Sphingobium yanoikuyae: one gene and its partners. Each later gene encodes a partner of the first gene's protein in a complex. Links are inferred from orthologs where the notes say so. Each region holds a gene or a part of one and is shown on either strand. Other genes may lie near its edges. The genes, in order: secY, secA and secG.

Region 1 (3,022 bases):
GCGAAAGAGGGGGGAACCCCTCTTTCGTTTTTTTAGCGGAAGCGCTAACGGGCGCTTCCTTTAGATGATCCCGCACGGGATCAGCGCGACAAAAGCGAAAGCGAGTGCGAACATGAAACTGAACGAAATCAACGACAATGCCGGTGCCCGCAAGGGTCGTATGCGCGTCGGCCGCGGTATCGGCTCGGGCAAGGGCAAGACCGCCGGTCGCGGCCAGAAGGGTGCCAAGGCACGCTCGGGCGTCAGCATCAACGGCTTCGAGGGTGGCCAGATGCCGCTCCACATGCGCATCCCTAAGCGCGGCTTCAACAACATCTTCGCCAACGATTATGCGATCGTGAACCTGGGTGAAGTGCAGGCCGCGATCGATGCCGGCAAGCTGGACGCCGCTGCCGTCATCGACCATGCTGCGCTGAAGGCAGCCAACCTGGCCCGTGGTGGCAAGGATGGCGTCCGGGTTCTCGCCAAGGGCGAACTGACCGCCAAGGTCAGCTTCCTCGTCGCCGGTGCCTCGAAGAGCGCCGTCGAAGCGGTCGCCAAGGCCGGTGGCAAGCTGGACGTGATCGAAGTCGTCCCGGCAGCCGAGAAGGCCAAGGCGAAGAAGGGCACCGCCCTTGCCGCCAAGAAGGCCGCCAAGGCCTAAGTCTCGCCCGAGACTTGCAAGCACGGCCCCGCTGCCCGATATGGGTTGGCGGGGCTATGTGTATCGGGGGGAGCATATGTTCGTCGCAACGGCGGCAACTCCCGTTCGACATGGTCTTCCCGCCCCGCTAAGGGGGTAGCGATTCCGCCACGGAGCCCGACGGCTCCGGCAAGAATGATTTGAAGGGCAGCCACAATGGCATCGAGAGCCGACCAGCTCGCATCCAATCTCAGCCTCGCGAAGTTCAGCCAGGCGACCGACCTCAAGAAGCGCCTGTGGTTTACCCTCGGCGCGCTGATCGTCTTCCGCTTCCTCAGCTTCGTGCCGCTGCCGGGTATCGATCCCACCGCGCTCGCGGCCTGGTCGCAGAAGTCGGCCGGTGGCATCCTCGACATCTTCAACACCTTCTCGGGTGGTGCATTGTCGCGCGCGAGCCTCATCACGCTCGGCATCATGCCCTATATCACCGCGTCGATCGTGGTGCAGTTGGCCGCCTCCCTCTCGCCGCAGCTCGCGGCGATCAAGAAGGAAGGCGAGAGCGGCCGCAAGAAGCTGAACCAGTATACTCGCTATGGCACCGTCGGCCTGACCGCCGTGCAGGGCTATGCCGCCGCCGCCAACTGGCAGGCGCAGGGCGTGGTCGTGGACCCCGGCATGCTGTTCGTCGTCTCGGCGATCATCTCGCTGATCGGCGGCACCATGTTCCTGCTGTGGCTGGGTGAGCAGATCACTTCGCGCGGTATCGGCAACGGCACCAGCCTGATCATCATGGCCGGTATCGTCGCGCAGCTGCCGGTGACGCTGAGCAACCTGTTCAAGTCGGGCAGCGAAGGCTCGATCTCGGGCCTGGTCATCTTCCTGGTCGTCGTGCTGGGCTTTGGTCTGATTGCCTTCATCTGCTTCATGGAACGGGCGCAGCGCCGGGTGCTGATCCAGTATCCCAAGCGCCAGACGCGCCAGGGCCTGATGCAGGCCGATCGCAGCCACCTGCCGCTGAAGGTCAACACCGCGGGCGTGATCCCGCCGATCTTCGCCAGCTCGCTGCTGCTGCTGCCGCTGACCATCTCGCAGTTCATGGGCGTGAAGGCGGACGATGACAGCCGCTGGAGCAGCATCGTGCTGACGATCAACCAGTATCTGTCGCACGGCAGCCCCTTCTACATGGGCCTTTATGGGCTGGGGATCGTCTTCTTCTGCTTCTTCTACACCGCCGTGGTGTTCAATCCGGAAGAGACGGCCGACAATCTGAAGCGCAATGGCGGCTTCATTCCGGGCATCCGTCCGGGCAAGAATACCGAGAATTATCTCGATTATGTCCTGACCCGGATCACCGTGATCGGCGCCGCCTACCTGGCCTTCATCTGTCTGGTGCCGGAATTTGCCATCGCCCGGGCGGGAATTCCCTTCTACCTTGGTGGGACTAGCCTGCTGATCGTCGTCAATGTTACGGTCGATACCGTGACCCAGATCCAGAGCCATCTGCTTGCCCATCAATATGGGGATCTGATCAAGAAGGCGAAGCTGAAGGGCCGTCTGCGCTAAGGGGGCGCAGACAGGCAAGCGCAAGTACAAGGGGAGAATGCGCGCAATGAATATCATTCTGCTTGGTCCTCCGGGTGCCGGCAAGGGCACCCAGGCCACGCGGCTCGTCGACAGCCGTGGCATGGTTCAGCTGTCGACCGGCGACATGCTGCGGGCTGCGGTGAAGGCGGGGACTCCGGTCGGCCTTCAGGCCAAGGCGCTGATGGAATCGGGTTCGCTGGTGCCGGACGAGGTCGTCTCGGGCATCATCGGCGAAGCGCTTGATGCGCTGGCGGCCGATACCGGCGTGATCTTCGACGGCTATCCGCGGACCGAGGCCCAGGCCCATTCGCTCGACACCATCCTGGCCGATCGCGGCCGCACGCTCGATCATGTGATCGAGCTGGAAGTGGACGAGGATGCGCTGGTCGAGCGCATTACCGGTCGCTTCACCTGCGCGACCTGCGGCGAAGGCTATCATGATGTCTTCAAGCAGCCCAAGGTCGAGGGTACGTGCGACAAGTGCGGCGGGCATGAGTTCAAGCGTCGTCCCGACGACAATGAGGAAACCGTGCGTACCCGCATGGCCGAGTATCGCGCCAAGACCGCACCGATCCTGCCGATCTACGAAGCGCGCGGCATCGTCAGCCGCGTCGACGGCATGGCCGACATGAACGATGTCAGCGGCGCGATCGTCGCCATCTTGGACGGCGTTCCGGCCTGAGCTATTCTCCCTCCCCGACGACAAGGCGGGGAGGGGACATGGCCTATCCAATCAGATCGATACTGACAGGCGCTGGCGGCCGCGCCCGGACAGGGTGGGGTGGTTGCCAGCAGCGATGCCGGCTTTGTCGTGCA
Region 2 (3,421 bases), 1.7 Mb from region 1 along the record:
GTGCGAAGGCTTGTTCTGCCCATGGCCGGGCGGCTGGGCCGTTGCCGCAATCGGGGCCGCGATCACAGCCAAGGCCAATACCATCGCAAATTTCCTCATGCCTTTCTCCTTCCGCCGGAACATCCGGTCCGCATCGCACAGGCGCAATGCGCAACGGCCTGTCAGCGCAAGAGTTCCCCATTTTCATTGCAGGACCAAAACAAAAAAAGGGCGCTGCCATCGGCAACGCCCTTCCCTGTTTCTCGCCTGTGGTCGCGCCTCAGCTCAGCGCACCATGGCAATGCTTGTATTTCTGACCCGAACCGCAGGGGCAAAGCGCGTTGCGGCTGATGTCGAGATTGGCGAACTCGCCCGGCGCGACATTGTCCACCGGCGCGCGCGGAATGGTGGTGGTGATGCCCGCCAGCTGGCTGCCATCGATATCCGCGCTGTTATCCTCGCCCGAGAAGGGGTCGATATGGGTGGTGATGAAGTCCGGCAGCACCGGCAGGTCGAACTGCGGCTGCGGCGCTTCCATACGGAACTGCACCCGCGCGATCGAGCTGGTCACGTCCTCGCGGATATTCTCGAGCATGCGCTCGAACAGGGCGAAGGCTTCCTGCTTATATTCGTTGATCGGCGTCTTCTGCGCATAGGCGCGCAGATGCACCACCTGGCGCAGCGCGTCGAGCGTCGAGAGATGCTCCTTCCAGTGATGGTCGAGGCTCTGGAGCATGATGCTCTTCTCGATCATGTGCCAGTCGGCCGCTTCGACTTCCTGCGTCTTCTCGGCAATGGCCGCGTCGGCCAGACCGGCAAGCCGCTCCTCGATCATTTCCGGATCGACGGCGTCCTCGGCCAGCCAGGCGTCGAAATCAGGCTCCAGACCCAGCACTTCGGCGGTGCGCAGCTTCAGCCGCTCCATATCCCATTGTTCGGGATAGGTGCCCGGCGGGCAGGATGCGCCGACCAGGTCATTGACCGTTTCATGGCGCATGTCGGTGACGACATCGTCCACCGTTTCGGCGTCCATGATGTCGCTGCGCTGCTCGTAGATCACCTTGCGCTGGTCATTCATGACATCGTCATATTCGACGACCTGCTTGCGGATGTCGTAGTTGCGGGCCTCGACCTTGCGCTGGGCGGTCTCGATCGCCTTGCTCAGCCACTTGGACGGGGGCAGTGCCTCGCCATCCTCCAGGTTGGAACGGATCATCTTGGCGAACATCGTGTCCGGGCCGAAGATGCGCATCAGGTCATCGTCGAGGCTGAGGTAGAAGCGCGACAGGCCGGGGTCTCCCTGACGGCCCGAACGGCCACGCAGCTGATTGTCGATACGGCGGCTTTCGTGCCGCTCGGTCGCCAGAACGAACAGGCCGCCGGCGGCCAGCACTTCCTGCTTCTCCGCCTCGATCTCGACCTCGATGCGGGCGACCGCTGCGTCGCGCTCCGGGCCTTCCGGCATATCACGCAGCTCGTCCTCGACGCGCATCTCCAGATTGCCGCCCAGCTTGATGTCGGTGCCGCGGCCAGCCATGTTGGTGGCGATCGTCACTGCGCCCTTGCGGCCTGCCTGGGCCACGATATGGGCTTCGCTCTCGTGGAAGCGCGCGTTCAGGACCGCATGCTTGACGCCTTCCTGATTGAGGAATTCCGACAGCATTTCCGACTTTTCGATCGACACGGTGCCGACCAGCACCGGCTGACCCTTTTCGGCATGTTCCTTGATGGTGCGCGCGATGCCCCGGAACTTGTCTTCCAGATTCTTGTAGAACGTGTCTTCTTCGTCGACGCGCTGCACCGGCCGATTGGTCGGGATGGTGACGACGTTCATTTTGTAGATTTCGTAGAATTCGGTCGCCTCGGTCGATGCGGTGCCGGTCATGCCCGAAATCTTGGGGTACATGCGGAAATAATTCTGGAAGGTGATCGACGCCAGCGTCTGGTTTTCCGGCTCGATCTGGACGCCTTCCTTGGCTTCCACCGCCTGGTGCAGACCGTCCGACCAGCGGCGGCCATCCATCATGCGGCCGGTGAATTCGTCAATGATGACGACCTTGCCGTCCTTGACGATATAATCGATGTCGCGGCGGAACATCACCACCGCGCGCAGCGCCTGGTTGACGTGATGGACGACCTGCGTGTTCTCGAAATCGTAGAGATTATTGCCCTGGAGCAGGCCGGCGGCCTCCAGCAGGCGCTCGATCTTCTCGGTGCCGTCTTCGGTCAGCGTAATCGTGCGCTGCTTCTCGTCCTTCTCATAATCCTCCTCGACCAGCTGCTTCACGATCGCGTCGACCGCGACATACAGCTCCGACTTGTCGTCGGTCGGACCGGAAATGATCAGCGGCGTGCGCGCTTCGTCGATCAGGATCGAATCGACTTCGTCGACGATCGCATGGTTGAACGGGCGCTGGACCATCGCACCGCGATCGAACTTCATGTTATCGCGCAGATAATCGAAGCCGAGTTCATTGTTGGTCGCATAGGTGATGTCGGCATTATAGGCCTCGCGGCGCTGGTCTTCCGACAGGTTGGGCACGATCACACCGGTGGTGAGGCCCAGGAAGCGATAGACCTGACCCATCCATTCGCAGTCACGGCTGGCCAGATAGTCGTTCACGGTGACGACATGGACGCCCTTGCCCTCAAGCGCGTTCAGATAGGTGGCGAGCGTCGCCACCAGCGTCTTGCCCTCACCGGTGCGCATTTCGGCGATCTCGCCGCGATGCAGGACGATGCCACCGATCATCTGGACGTCGAAGTGACGCATGCCGAGCACGCGGACCGAGGCTTCACGAACGGTCGCAAAGGCTTCGGGCAGCAGGCCGTCCAGCGTTTCGCCATTGGCCAGGCGCTCACGGAAGCGCGCCGTCTGGTTCACCAGTTCATCATCGCTCATCGCCTGGATCGTCGGTTCGAAGGCGGCGATCTGGTCGATGACCTTGCCCAGCGATTTCACATAACGTTCGTTGGACGATCCGAAGATAGACTTGGCGAGTGCGCCGAACATGCAAATTCCTGACAATGAGGGGGCCATGGGTCCAACGGACACATGGGCAGATATGCGCCGCGATTTAGGCACGGCACAGCCGATAGTCAATCAATGCGACGGACTGTCGCACGGCTGTAACGGCTTTGCCCGATGCGGTTTTGCCGCAGCCGCGCCGTCCTGCCGTCGTGCAGGCGCGACGCGCCGCCGAAAATATTTTGCGTTTGGGCGCACGCCGCCGCAAGAGCGCCACGACAACAAGGGTCGCAAACAGGGTGTATCGTTCCATTTCCATGGCGCCGTCGCGCCGATTGCGCCTGCCTCTGGCGGCGCTGCTGGTTAGCGCATTGACCGGCTGGTTCCTGATCGCCGCGATTGCCGCACCCTTCGATCATGACGAAAGCCAATATGTCGCAGGCGCCTATTTCAGCGGCCATGCGGTCATGTTTC
Region 3 (3,031 bases), 3.0 Mb from region 1 along the record:
GCCTGAAAGCGGAACCAGGAGACGCGGTGCATGCCGTGGGGACCCGCTGCGGGCACGTGCAGCAATAATCACAAGGGGACTTGGACCGATGAGCAGGCGCAAGCTGGTGGTCGGCAACTGGAAGATGAACGGGATGCGCGCGCATCTCGACGAGGTGGAGGCAATCGGCAAGCTCGCCGCGCAGCATCCGGCGGTGGAAGTCGGGCTCTGCCTGCCGGCCACGCTGATCATGGCCGGGTCGCAGCTGAAGGGCGCGGCCTTCATCGGCGCCCAGAATTGTCATATGGAACTGAGCGGCGCCTATACCGGCTCGCTGTCGGCCGAGATGCTGATCGAGGCGGGGGCGACCTGGGTCATTACCGGTCATAGCGAACGGCGCGAGACGCGCGGCGAGACCAACGCCGATGTCGCCGCCAAGTCGGTCGCCGCCCATGCGGCGGGCATGAAGGTGATCCTGTGCGTCGGCGAAACGCTCGCCGTGCGCGATGCGGGCGATGCCGACGAAGTGGTCACCGCCCAGTTGCTCGCCTCGCTGCCCGAAGGCGCGAGCGCCGACTGGCTGGCCGTCGCCTATGAACCCATCTGGGCGATCGGCACCGGCCGTATCCCGACGCTGGAGGCGATCCAGTCGATGCACGCCACCTTGCGGGCTGCGCTTGCCAGTCGGATCGGCCAGGAACAGGCCGACGCCATGCGCATCCTTTATGGCGGATCGATGAACGGCGATAATGCCGCCGAGATCATCGCCCTGCCGGACGTCGACGGCGGCCTGGTCGGCGGCGCCAGCCTGTCGGCTGCCAAGTTCGAACCGGTGATCGCCGCCGCGGATTGATGCAGAGCGCCCTCTCTTCGTGCGGAAGAGGGGGCTTCTGGCTTGATGCGAGTCGGGCTCGTTGCTGGCTGTGCGTTGAAGGGGCTGGCTATCTTCACTCCGTTCGCCCTGAGCGAAGTCGAAGGGCGCTGCTGAGCGAAGGCGAAGCTATTGCCTCGCTCCGCTCGGCCGAGGGCTTCGACTTCGCTCAGCCCGAACGGTTCTTTCACTGTCCAGACTTGATTATATGGGCCATTGCAAGCCAACCGCAGCGCCTTCTGCACGCGGCCTCATCCGTGCCTTCGTTCATATCGACAGGCTCGCCGGTTGCCCCGGCGGCCCATCATCGCTATGTGCGCGCCAACGCATTCCTTCATTGGACAGAAAAGAACCCGCATGTTCACCTTCCTTCTCGTCGTGCAGGCGATCGTCGCTGCCCTGCTGGTCACCGTCATTCTGATGCAGAAGTCGGAAGGTGGCGGTCTGGGCGTCGGTGGCAGCCCGGCCGGGCTGATGTCGGCGCGCGGCGCGGCGGATTTCCTGACGCGTTCGACCACGATCCTGGCGACCATCTTCGTCCTGCTGTCGATCACCCTGGCGGTCATCGCCTCGGTCCGTCATGCCGGCGGCGACATCGACACCTCGCTGGTCAAGTCGGCTCCCGCCACGCAGGCCCCGGCGCCCGCGACCGGCAACGCCGACCCGCTGGCCGGGGCGGCCAGTGCCGCCGGCAATGGTTCGGCAGCGAACGGCGCAGTTCCGCTCGCTAACTGACCTTTTCGTCGTTCATCGCCATATTTTTTGCGAGCGTGCGGATTCGCGCGCTTGCTCAACTCGTTTGTATAAGGCTAAGCCTCTTCTCCCATGACGCGGTATATTTTCATCACCGGCGGCGTGGTCTCCTCGCTTGGTAAGGGCCTCATGGCCGCATCCTTGGCAGCGCTGTTGCAGGCGCGGGGCTATCGCGTGCGAATCCGGAAATTCGACCCCTATCTCAACGTCGATCCGGGCACGATGTCGCCCTATCAGCATGGCGAAGTCTATGTGACCGACGACGGGGCGGAAACCGACCTCGATCTTGGCCATTATGAACGCTTTACCGGCGTGTCGGCGCGCCAGTCGGACAACGTCACCCAGGGCCGGGTCTATCAGACCATCATCCAGCGCGAACGGCGCGGCGACTATCTGGGCGCGACTGTCCAGGTCATCCCGCACGTCACCGACGAGATCAAGGCGTTCGCCACGGCGGAGACCGAGGATCTGGACTTCGTGCTGTGCGAAATCGGCGGCACCGTCGGCGACATCGAATCGCTGCCCTTCATGGAAGCGATTCGCCAGCTCCATAATGATCTGGATCGCGGCCAGTCGATCTTCGTCCATGTGACCCTGGTGCCCTATCTCGCGGCGGCCGGCGAACTGAAGACCAAGCCGACCCAGCACAGCGTGCGCGAGTTGACCTCGCTCGGCATCCAGCCCGACATCCTGCTGTGCCGCGCCGAGCATCCGCTGCCCGAGAGCGAGCGCAAGAAGATCGCCCTCTTCTGCAATGTCCGTCCCGAGGCGGTCATTCCGGCGCTCGACGCCAAGAGCATCTATGCCGTGCCCGAGCAATATCATGCCGAGGGTCTCGACAATGAAGTGCTGCGCGCCTTCGGCATCACCGATGCGCCCGCGCCGTCGATGGACCGCTGGACCGATATCATGGATCGCCAGCTCAATCCCGAAGGCGAAGTGACGATCGGCGTGGTCGGCAAATATGTCGGCCTGCTCGACGCCTACAAGTCGCTGCACGAAGCGCTGCACCATGGCGGCCTTGCCAACCGGGTGAAGGTCAACATCAAGTGGATCGACGCCGAACTGTTCGAGAAGGGCGACGATCTCGCCGCCAGCCTCGAACCGATGCACGGCATTCTCGTCCCCGGTGGCTTCGGCGTGCGCGGGTCGGAAGGCAAGATCGCGTCGGTCAAGTTCGCGCGCGAACGCGACGTGCCCTTCTTTGGTATCTGTCTTGGCATGCAGATGGCCTGCATCGAAGGCGCGCGGAACACGGCGGGGATCGAGAATGCCTCGACCACCGAGTTCGGCGAGACCAGCGAGCCGGTCGTCGGCCTCATCACCGAATGGATGAGCAAGGAAGGCCTGCAGAAGCGCACTGCCGAGACCGATCTGGGCGGCACCATGCGTCTGGGCGCCTATCCGGCCAAGCTGGCGGGCAACAGC

The links.
Region 2: the proteins of secY (region 1) and secA are in contact, whole or in part, in a crystal structure (PDB 3DIN), measured with the Thermotoga maritima proteins. The link is inferred for Sphingobium yanoikuyae from one-to-one orthologs. Residues at the interface, in WP_004081795.1 of Thermotoga maritima: Glu108, Gly109, Glu110, Glu111, Ala236, Glu237, Arg238, Arg239, Ile240, Thr241, Ile242, Gln243, Tyr244, Ala245, Arg246, Arg247, Val248, Thr249, Gly250, Arg251, Arg252, Val253, Tyr254, Gly256, Ala257, Ser258, Thr259, Tyr260, Leu261, Pro262; in WP_004082002.1 of Thermotoga maritima: Glu261, Ala262, Arg263, Lys300, Ala301, Arg302, Thr303, Ile304, Ile305, Leu323, Tyr324, Asp325, Pro326, Val329, Ser330, Tyr333, Ile336, Lys340, Phe345, Val349, Glu363, Phe364, Tyr374, Ser375, Gly376, Gly377, Glu393, Ile395, Thr482, Ser483.
Region 3: secY (region 1) and secG share a complex: the UniProt entries of both Escherichia coli proteins name them as parts of the sec protein translocase complex. The link is inferred for Sphingobium yanoikuyae from one-to-one orthologs.

Annotation. Positions count from the first base shown.
Region 1 is NZ_CP139979.1:3,757,372-3,760,393, reverse strand. The notes cover bases 142-3,011. They hold secY (preprotein translocase subunit SecY), read left to right. Parts: upstream 142-838; coding sequence 839-2,185; downstream 2,186-3,011. Other genes in these bases: U0025_RS17240 (SRPBCC family protein), read left to right, coding at 2,988-3,011; U0025_RS17245 (adenylate kinase), read left to right, coding at 2,232-2,888; rplO (50S ribosomal protein L15), read left to right, coding at 142-643. In the rest of the region: more of rplO, read left to right, coding at 113-141; more of U0025_RS17240, read left to right, coding at 3,012-3,022. UniProt on the Escherichia coli protein: The central subunit of the protein translocation channel SecYEG. Consists of two halves formed by TMs 1-5 and 6-10.
Region 2 is NZ_CP139979.1:2,105,902-2,109,322, forward strand. What follows is about bases 60-3,328. They hold secA (preprotein translocase subunit SecA), read right to left. Parts: upstream 2,993-3,328; coding sequence 260-2,992; downstream 60-259. Other genes in these bases: U0025_RS09690 (glycine zipper 2TM domain-containing protein), read right to left, coding at 60-99; U0025_RS09700 (glycosyltransferase family 39 protein), read left to right, coding at 3,247-3,328. Outside these bases: more of U0025_RS09690, read right to left, coding at 1-59; more of U0025_RS09700, read left to right, coding at 3,329-3,421. UniProt on the Escherichia coli protein: Required for protein export, interacts with the SecYEG preprotein conducting channel.
Region 3 is NZ_CP139979.1:723,305-726,335, forward strand. What follows is about bases 18-2,896. They hold secG (preprotein translocase subunit SecG), read left to right. Parts: upstream 18-1,207; coding sequence 1,208-1,585; downstream 1,586-2,896. Other genes in these bases: tpiA (triose-phosphate isomerase), read left to right, coding at 89-832; U0025_RS03390 (CTP synthase), read left to right, coding at 1,676-2,896. Outside these bases: more of U0025_RS03390, read left to right, coding at 2,897-3,031. UniProt on the Escherichia coli protein: Subunit of the protein translocation channel SecYEG. Overexpression of some hybrid proteins has been thought to jam the protein secretion apparatus resulting in cell death; while this may be true it also results in FtsH-mediated degradation of SecY.